2 regions of the Desulfoluna sp. HI9BLuna genome follow, and region 1 is predicted to be linked to the other one. Evidence: predicted binding sites of a transcription regulator. Region 1 holds the regulator's gene; the other holds the start of a gene.
What was found. Region 1 encodes sigma-54, which starts transcription at its own class of promoters, with help from an activator protein. Its sites were predicted from a motif close to TNTGGCACANTTTCTGCTNT; they were not measured.

Region 1 (4,771 bases):
AAAACCGGGGCGGTCACCACCCTGACCGCCGACAAGGGAGTCCTTGACACCCAGACACGAAATATGGAGGTGTCCGGCAATGTGGTGGTCAAACGGAGAGGAATCACCATCACCAGTGACGCCCTCACCTACACCAAGGAGTCTCAGGTCATCATCTCCACAACCCCGGTGGTCATCACCGACGCCATCTCCCGGCTCACCGGAGATGCCATGTTCCTCGACCTTGCCGGGGGACGGATGACCCTGGACGGAAACGTCAACGGCACGCTCCGAGAAGCAAGCAAAGGAAAATACGATGAAACACGTCTCCAATAAATATCTCTGGTTCTTCCTCCTGGCCCTTGTGCTGCTGCCTGTGGCCGGGGTTGCCCAGGAAGGCGAAGTCGGCATCAGCGCCGACCACCTCACCTCGGACAGCCAGGGCCGCTACGCCCTTTTCTCCGGCAACGTTCGTATCACCCGGGACGGCGCCGTCCTGAAGGCCGACTCGGTCCAGCTTCACTACGAAGACGGCAAACAAAAGGGAGACACCACCAAGGGCCTCTCCCTCATCGAGGCTGAGGGCAACGTAACCATGGACTTTGAAGAGAAACACGCCACCGCAGACAAAGCCATGTACGACCTGCGCAAGGAGGAGGTGACCCTCACCGGAGGCCCGCCCCGCGTGGTAAGCGGCAAAAGCACACTGACAGGCAAAACCATTGTCATCAACCGCCTTACAGGCGCCATCAAGGTGGACAGCGGAAACAGCACCCGGGTAAAGGTCCGGCTCGTGCCCGGGGAAAAGGGGTTCTCCTTTACCCCGGACAAAAAGGATAAATAGAGCCTCAAGCCTTGGGAATAGCTGCTTCCGGTAACCTCTGACAACATGCCAAGTGCTTTTTCAAAGCCCCTGTGGTATGGTAAGGGACGTCCCGGACAAGTTGAACCGGCTACCGGTATAAGGGCCGCCCTTGAGATCGGCGACAGATGCATTATATTTTTAAGGTACGGGCCCGGTAAGTGAAGACGCATTACGAAGAGGGAAGATCGGGATTTTATGACTGAGCTTGTGATGAACAGCCTGATAAAAACGTACGGAGGGAGAGCCGTTGTGGACGGTGTCTCCATCCGCGTGGAGAGCAACCACGTCACCGGCCTCCTCGGCCCCAACGGCGCAGGGAAAACCACCACGTTTTACATGGCTGCAGGTATTGTACGTCCCGACTCAGGCTCCGTTTTCATCGACAGCCAGGAGATCACCAACTACCCGGTGTACAAGCGGGCCAGGTGCGGGATCGGCTACCTCCCCCAGGAATCATCCATCTTCAAGTCCCTGTCGGTCAGGGACAACGTCATGGCGATCCTGGAGCTTCTGGGCATCTCCAAACAGGAACAGGAAGAGCGCCTGGAGACCCTCCTGGGGGAACTGCGCATCAGTCACCTTGCCGACCGCAAAGCAGCCGTCCTCTCCGGTGGAGAGCGCAGGCGCCTTGAAATCACCCGGGTCCTGGCCATCAAACCGGACTTTATCCTTCTGGATGAGCCCTTTGCAGGGGTCGACCCCATTGCGGTCATCGACATCCAGAACATCATCGCCATGCTCAAGGAGCGCGGCATCGGGATCCTGATCTCCGACCACAACGTCCGGGAGACTTTGGGAGTCTGCGATAACGCCTACATCATGAGCGTCGGCAAGGTCATCGAATCCGGCTCCCCCGAGGAGATTGCATCAAGCGATATCGCCCGCCGTATTTATCTGGGCGAAGGCTTTACCCTATAGAAAACCGCAGGCCCTCAGACCGTTCAAGGGCCCGCGTTCCCAATTTCGATGGATCGAACCGTCCCGACAGACGGCTTCAGTCGGCGTATCAATGGCGATGCGACCGGCAACCCAAACTTGTGTGAACCGTAATGGAAACCGTGAAGTTGTAGTTATGGCAATGGAACTCAGGCAACAGCTGCGCCTCTCCCAACAACTGGTGATGACCCCCCAGCTTCAGCAGGCCATCAAGCTCCTGCAACTCTCCCGTCTCGAGCTGGTCGACGCCATCTCCCAGGAGCTGGAAGAAAACCCGGCCCTCGAAGAGATTCAGGAGACGGCACAACGGGAAGCGGGAACCCACGAGGACGAGAAGCCGGCACCGGAAGAGAACGCAACGTCCGAAGTGAAAATCGACGAGAAGATCGGAAGCGACATCGACTGGGACAACTACCTGGGAGAGTACAACTCCACAGGCAAGGCCCAGTACGAATCCGAGCAGAAGGAGGCGCCCAAATACGAGGCCTTCGTATCCCAGAAGAAATCCCTGGATGACCACCTTCTCTGGCAGCTCCTGATGACCTGCCCGGACTCCGACACCGAGGAGATCGGCTGCCTCATCATCGGCAACCTGAGCAGCGACGGCTATCTCACCGCCTCCGTCGAAGAGATCGCGGAGGAGTGCGGCCACTCGGTGGAGCTCGTGGAGGATGTCCTTGAAGAACTCCAGACCTTCGACCCTCCGGGCATCTGTGCCCGAAACCTGGGGGAGTGCCTCCTGATCCAGGCCCGTCATTTCGGCGTGGAGACCCGGATCATGAAAGAGGTCGTCACCAACCACATCAAGGAGCTGGAGAACAAAAACTACAAGGCCATCAGCAAGGCGCTGAAAGTCGGCCTGCCCAGCATCATCTCCACGGTGAACATCATCAAGGAGTTCGAGTCCAAGCCGGGCCGCCCCTTCAGCACCGAAGAACCCCACTACATCACTCCGGACATCTACGTCTACAAGGAGGAGGGGGAGTTCATCATCGCCTTGAACGACGACGGCATGCCGAGGCTCCGCGTCAACCCCTATTACCGCCAGGCGCTCTCCAAGGGCCAGGACATCCCCAGCGACACCCGGGACTACCTTCAGGACAAGATGCGCTCTGCGGCCTGGCTCATCAAGAGCATCCACCAGCGCCAGAAAACCATCTACAGCGTCATGGAGAGCATCTTAAAATTCCAGGCCGAGTTCTTTGAAAAAGGGATCTCTCACTTAAAGCCCATGGTGCTGCGGGACGTGGCACAGGACATCGGCATGCACGAGTCCACCATCAGCCGGGTCACCACCAACAAGTACGCCTATACCCCCCAGGGTATCTTCGAGCTGAAATACTTTTTCAACAGCTCCATCAACCGCGTCCACGGAGCCGCCATCGCGTCGGCCAGTGTCCAGGACAAGATCAAACAGATCATTGACGGAGAGGACACCAAAAAACCCTACAGCGACGAGAAAATCGCTCAAATCTTGAAAAAGGAGGCCAATGTAGACATCGCTAGACGAACGGTAGCCAAATACCGTGAGGCAATGAAAATATTGCCGTCAAGCAAACGAAAACAATTTTAGGAGGTCATTTATGCAAGTATCTGTAACATTCAAGAACATTGACCCTTCCGACGCACTCAAGGCGTACGCCACCAAAAAGCTGGAACGTATCGACAAACTGCTTGATGCCCCTTCCGAAGCCAACGTCGTTTTTTCCGTTGAAAAGATACGGCATATTACCGAAATAAACGTCACAAGCGGCCGCACCACGGTCCACGCCACGGAAACAAGCGAGCGCATGTATGCAGCCATCGACCTTGCCGTGGATAAAATCAAGCAGCAACTCTCCAAAAACAAGAAAAAGATACAGGCCCGCAAAAGCGGCAACCCCGGGATCCGTCCCACCCTGGCCGAAGAGATAAACGAGGCCCCTGTTGACGTGGATGAGTTTGATGACTTTTCCGATTTCGATATGGATGAGGACCGCCGGCTGGCCTGACCCGCCGTCCGTCCGCAACGTCACGAGGATGAACTCGTAAAATATAGCCCCGCCTGAAAACGCCCCGCACCTCCGTTTCAAGGGGGTGGGGGGCCCTTGAGGAGCAGCCGAAAATGCGTTTCGATTTCGCCGGGTTGATCACACACGGGTTCATCTTGCAACAGGGCGACTCGCTCGTATACACGACAGCCTCCGGGGGCCACCGTCCAATGAAATCCATTTGACAACCCCGGTGATGTCAGCTACAAAACACTCCGTTTAAAAGGTGCCTGCCCGGTGCAGGCGCCTTTTTTCATGGGCAAAAACCGATGCTCGGACGACGAGACGCGACCCGCGCATCAGGTCTTGAAAGATGGGCCATCCACTGATATGAAAGTAGAGGTCCCAAACCTGTCGGCAACCGCCCCACGCACGATCCTGCAAAGGACGGCCTGACACACGGCCTGGCAGACACACCGCCGGACAGGCCAACAGAGACTCTCTGGGTGAATCATTATGAAAATCCTTGATGTACTGCAGCTGGAAACGATCATCCCCGAACTCACGTCACGGGACAAAAAAGGAATCCTGGAAGAACTCGCGGCCCCCATTGCGGACCTCACTGGCCTCAACCACCCGGACCTGGTAAGGGTTCTCCTTGAACGGGAGCAACTCGGAAGCACCGGCATCGGAGACGGCATCGGCATTCCCCACGGAAAGATCGCCGGTCTGGACCGCATGGTGGTGGGATTCGGCATGAGCCGCCAGGGTGTGGACTTCGACTCCCTGGACGGGCGACCGGCCCATATCTTTTTTGTCCTCGTCACTCCCGAGCAGTCCACCGGTCAACACTTAAAGCTCCTGGCCAGGCTCTCCAAAATGCTCAAGAGCGATCTCTTTCGCAAAAAACTGATGACCGCCACATCACGGGACGAGATCCACGCCATTATCCGAAACGAAGACAACGAAAACGGATGACGGCCCGGGCTTTTCCCGGGCACCATCGGATGTCAGCCCTTGA
Region 2 (4,771 bases), 2.6 Mb from region 1:
TTTTCACCTTGGGAAAAGCCCTTGAAGGTGGTGGCAAGAAGCTTGGCCGAGACATACTCGAAATCGGGCTTGAGCTCCTCTCCCTCACGGGTGAGGCCAATGAGCGTGACCCGGCTGTCGGCAAGGTCCTTGCGCTTCTCCACGTACCCGAGCTTGATGAGCTTATTGATCAGGGCCGTGATGGTCGACTTGTCCCGGCCGATCCTTTCGGCCAGCTCCTTCATGGACAGCGGAGAGCTCTGGAACAGGTTGACAAGGATATCCCCGTGGGACGGGGCAAGTCCCTCGATGCCCAGCTCTTTCAGCTTCGTCAGGATGAATGCGTTGGACTTCTCCCTGGTTTTTGCAATCAGGGCGATGATGTGGTCTGTTTTCACTGTCGGCTCCTTGGCGTCACGTTCATTGACGAACAATATAGTTTGATATCAAACTTAAGTCAAGTCCTTTTCCCTCCCTTGCATTTGTGTTGGCATCCTCCCGGGGCTCAGTCCTTTGTTTTATAGGGACCGCGCTCTGAAGGAAACGACATGCCGAGCTTGACCATCCGACTCCGCAGGGTGCTCGGGTTCATGCCCAAAAGCTCGGCGGCCCCGCCGTCTCCGGCAATTCTGCCGCGGGTCTTTTCAAGGACAAGGCGGATATGGGCCGTGACCGCCGCATCCATGGAGAGCCCCCTGGGCTCCGATGGGATCGAACCGAAAGAGGCCGGTTCGTCCAGGACCGGGGCCAGCACCGGGAATCGCAGGGGACCTCCCTGGGAGAGAATCAGGGCCCGCTCCACCAGGTTCTGCAGCTCGCGCACATTACCGGGCCAATCATAGGCCATGAGGGCATCCAGTTCTCCTTTGGCCATGGCTGAGGACGTACCGAGGTTCATCTCCCGGATCTTGGCACGGATAAAGTGATCAAGGAGCAGGGGAATATCTTCCTTGCGCTCACGCAGCGGGGGAATCCGGACAGGAAAAATGTTGAGTCGGTACCAGAGGTCCTGGCGAAACCTGCCGTCGGCAACCATCTGGGGCAGGTTGCGATGGGTGGCGGCGATGATCCGTACATCGGCCCGAAGGGTCTCCCCTCCCCCCACCCGTTCAAACTCCCCGCTCTGGATCACCCGAAGGAGTTTCACCTGCACAGCGGGGGGCAGCTCCCCGATCTCATCCAAAAACAGGGTACCGCCGTTTGCCCGCTCAAACCGCCCGGGTTTCATCTCGATGGCGCCGGTAAAGGCCCCTTTCTCATGCCCAAAGAGCTCCGAGTCCACCAGGGAGTCCGGAATGGCACCGCAGTTGAGGCGAATCAGGGGGGCCCCCGAACGGCTGGAGAGCTTGTGCACCTCCCCGGCCACCACCTCCTTGCCCGTGCCCGTCTCTCCCAGAAGCAGCACCGGCGTGTCTGTGGGGGCAACCTGGGAGACCAGGGAACGCACCTCCCGAAGGCCGGTATCTCCCCCCACCATCACCCCGTCCATCCGGCTCTCCTGCTGGAGAGCCTTGTGGTCCTGCACCAGGTCCATGTACCGCAAAGCGTTTGACAACGCGATGGCAAAGGGCTCCTTCACTTCGGTGACAATGGCCCCATGGCCGGTGTGATAGCAGTCCAGCCCCTCCACGGCAAAGGTGAGGTTACCGATGAGGGTCTGCCCCACGGTGAGCCCGCAGGTCATGGAGGAGAAGCTGCCGTCGTTTTTTTCCAGAAGGAAGCCGGGGATCACTGTCCTGACCAGGCTGTAGATCTCACGGTTGATGGGGTGGGTGTGGTCCCTGATCCAGGGGGTGGTGGCCGACCGGGATTCACGCTGCCAGTGGGTGATGATCTCCCAGGCGGTATCGGAAATGGGAAAGGACTCGTTCACCAGGTGCCCGCCGCCGTCGTAGGCCAGGGCGATGAGACGGGCGCGTTTCCGCTCGGTCTCGTAGCGGGTGATGATAACCCCGTCCAGGGGGAGTTCATCCTTGAGGTACTGATACACATCAAACAGGGCCTTGTCGATATCCAGGCTGCCGCAGATGCAGCGCACAACTTCTCGAAATCGTTCCTCTCTCATCAATGCGATATATCCTTTTTAAAACGAAATATCGCATCAAATGACATGACATTTCATTTTCACAAAATCAGGTCATCCCCAACATGCCGAAGTTACCGCACTTCTCCTTCCGGCACGAATATTGATATCCCTTTCGGCCAATGTTTGCAATCCAAATACCCGAAAAGGAGAATAGCCATGAGTTGGAAACAAACCTACGCAGAGCGCCTCACCACACCGGAAGCCATTGCCGCCTCCCTGCCCGAAAACGCCACGGTCTTTGCTTCCCCGGCGGCCAGTTTCCCCCTGGAGCTGATCAACGCCATCACCGCATCACCCGACATCGGCACCCTGAACATGTACTCCGCCCTCATCATGACCCTTCCGGATTTTCTCTCGCCGGAGCAGCAGAAGAAGGTCAACTACTTCAGCTGTTTCATGGGGCCCATCGAACGCATGCTCCTTGCCCAGGGCGATTGCGTCTCTCCCATCAGCATTCACTTCAGCCGCATGTACGAGCTGAGCCTGCAGGGGGGCTTTGATGCCTCCATCCTGGAGGTCTCTCCTCCCGATGAAAACGGCTACATGAGCCTGGGACCCAGCGGCACCCTGGTGGGCCACGCAGCCCTTACCGCCTCGAAAAAGATCTACTGCCAGGTCAACGACCAGACCCCTTACGTGTTTGGTGACAAGGCCCATGTCCACGTGTCCGAGGTTGCGGCACTGTGCGAAGTGAGCCACCCCTGCGACGAGCTCCCCGCCACCTTCCCCGATGCCATTGAAGAGACCATCGCGGATCTCATCACCGAGCGGATCCCCGACGGGGCCACCCTCCAGCTCGGCATCGGCAAACTCGCCGACGCCATCGGGGACCGCCTGTCAGAGAAAAAAGACCTGGGCATCCACACCGAGCTGCTCACCCCCTCCATGGTAAGGCTCTACGAAATGGGCGTCATCACCGGCGCAAAAAAGGAGCTCCACACGGGAAAGATCATCTCCGCCTTTGGCATGGGCGCCGCCAAGGATTACGCTTTCATGCACCGAAACCCCTGCTTTGAGCAGTACCCGGCCTCTTACGTCAACGATCCCAACATCATCGGAGCCCACAGCAACTTCGTATCCATCAACAACGCCCTGGCCGTGGACCTCACCGGACAAGTCTCCAGCGAGTCCATCGGGTTTGCCCAGCACAGCGCCACGGGTGGCCAGCTCGACTTTGTCCGCGGTGCCCGCCTCTCCAAAGGCGGCCAGAGCTTCATCGCCCTGAAGTCCACCTCCGGCTCCGGAAAGAAGCGTTTTTCCCGCATCCAGATGAGCTTTGCACCGGGCACCGCCGTCACCACCCCCCGAAGCGATGTCCAGTGCATCGTCACGGAGCACGGCATCGCTGAACTGGCCCACAAGAGCATCCCGGAACGAGTTGCCGCCCTCATCGCCATCGCCCACCCCGACTTCCGCGAGGCCCTCGCCCGAAGCGCGGTCAAGGCAGGCCTGATCTCGGCCAGCGCCCTGAAGGACGCTGAGCTCGCGGCGTAACGCAAAAAGCCTCCGGCAGGTCGTTTTTTCAGAAAAATCGCCTCAAAAAACGTTCCGGAACCTAATTGGAACGCTTGAACCCCGGCAGGGCCACCGGAGGCAAACGCAACCTGAGTCGTTACCGTATTTTTTTAGTGAGTCAACATCAGGAGAGAGTGATGAAACGACGTTTGTATGCCGCCCTTGCCATGCTGGCGGTCTGTGTCCGGGCCTCCGTGGCTCCGGCGAGCCTCATCGAAAACAACACCGACTTAAGTGCGGAGTGGACCCGCATGCCGGCCCGTGTGGCCGCCACCGACTCCGTGGACGCGGCCCTCTACAACCCGGCAGGTGCCGTCCGCCTCGGTGAGGGAACTTATATCTGGGTATCCAACCAGATCATGCCCAAGTCCTTCACCCACAGCAAAGGGGGGCGTGGAGCACGAGACAACCACCACCACATGGGCTGTCCCGGGCCTGTTCGTCATGAAGAACGGAAAACGGTGGAGCCTGTTTTCCGGGGCCACGGTCATCGGCGGCGGAGGCACCCTCAACTATGATAATGGAATCATTCTGGACAAGGCTTCGGGCTTGACCGCCACGCAACTTGCCGGGCTCGTGGCCACAAGGGGAAAAGCCCCCGGCCCCATCCTCCCGGAAGAGGTCACTTCGGCCTGGCTGGGGGGATACGCAGGCGGGGCCTTTGCAGTCAATGCCAAGCTCTCTCTTTCCCTTGTGGGACGGGTTGTCAGCGGCAGCAGGGAGTATAAGATCGACGGGGGGAACATGCTGGACTACGATACCTCGGGCACCGGGTTTGCCCCCATCATCGGTTTCAACTACACCCCCGGCCCGTCCTGGAACATCGGTTTCCGCCATGAATTCAGGACAAAAGTAAAGTGGGATGTGGACACCATGAAAGGTTCTCTTGCCCCGGCGTTTGCCAGGCAACTCGGCAGCGAGGGGGACACATACCGAAAGGATTTTCCGGCCATGACGGCCCTCGGGGTGGCCTGGAAGGCATCCGAGGCCCTCACACTGGCAAGCGATTTCAACTACATCTGGCACGAGGAGGTGAACTGGGAGGGTGATGAGGATGATCTCGACAACACCTTCGAGGCGTCCATTGCCGCCGAATACGCCCTCAGCGAGACCGTCAAAATCAGTTGTGGCTACAGCTTTGCCGAGTCCGGCATCGGCAAGGAGGACTACTCCCCCACCCTTTCAAAAAAC

Region 2: the regulator sigma-54 is predicted to act here: its motif matches at 2,153-2,172, upstream of ACOYW0_RS02650 (acetyl-CoA hydrolase/transferase family protein).

What each region holds. Positions count from the first base shown of each region.
Region 1 covers NZ_CP186555.1:4,512,893-4,517,663, reverse strand. The annotation lists gene lptC (LPS export ABC transporter periplasmic protein LptC) at 1-315, shown strand, start outside; gene ACOYW0_RS18465 (LptA/OstA family protein) at 296-823, shown strand; gene lptB (LPS export ABC transporter ATP-binding protein) at 1,040-1,762, shown strand; gene rpoN (RNA polymerase factor sigma-54) at 1,917-3,353, shown strand; gene hpf (ribosome hibernation-promoting factor, HPF/YfiA family) at 3,364-3,771, shown strand; gene ACOYW0_RS18445 (PTS sugar transporter subunit IIA) at 4,267-4,728, shown strand.
Region 2 covers NZ_CP186555.1:719,332-724,102, forward strand. The annotation lists gene ACOYW0_RS02640 (MarR family winged helix-turn-helix transcriptional regulator) at 1-377, opposite strand, end outside; gene ACOYW0_RS02645 (sigma 54-interacting transcriptional regulator) at 485-2,044, opposite strand; gene ACOYW0_RS02650 (acetyl-CoA hydrolase/transferase family protein) at 2,222-3,559, shown strand; gene ACOYW0_RS02655 (hypothetical protein) at 3,718-4,098, shown strand; gene ACOYW0_RS02660 (OmpP1/FadL family transporter) at 4,025-4,771, shown strand, end outside.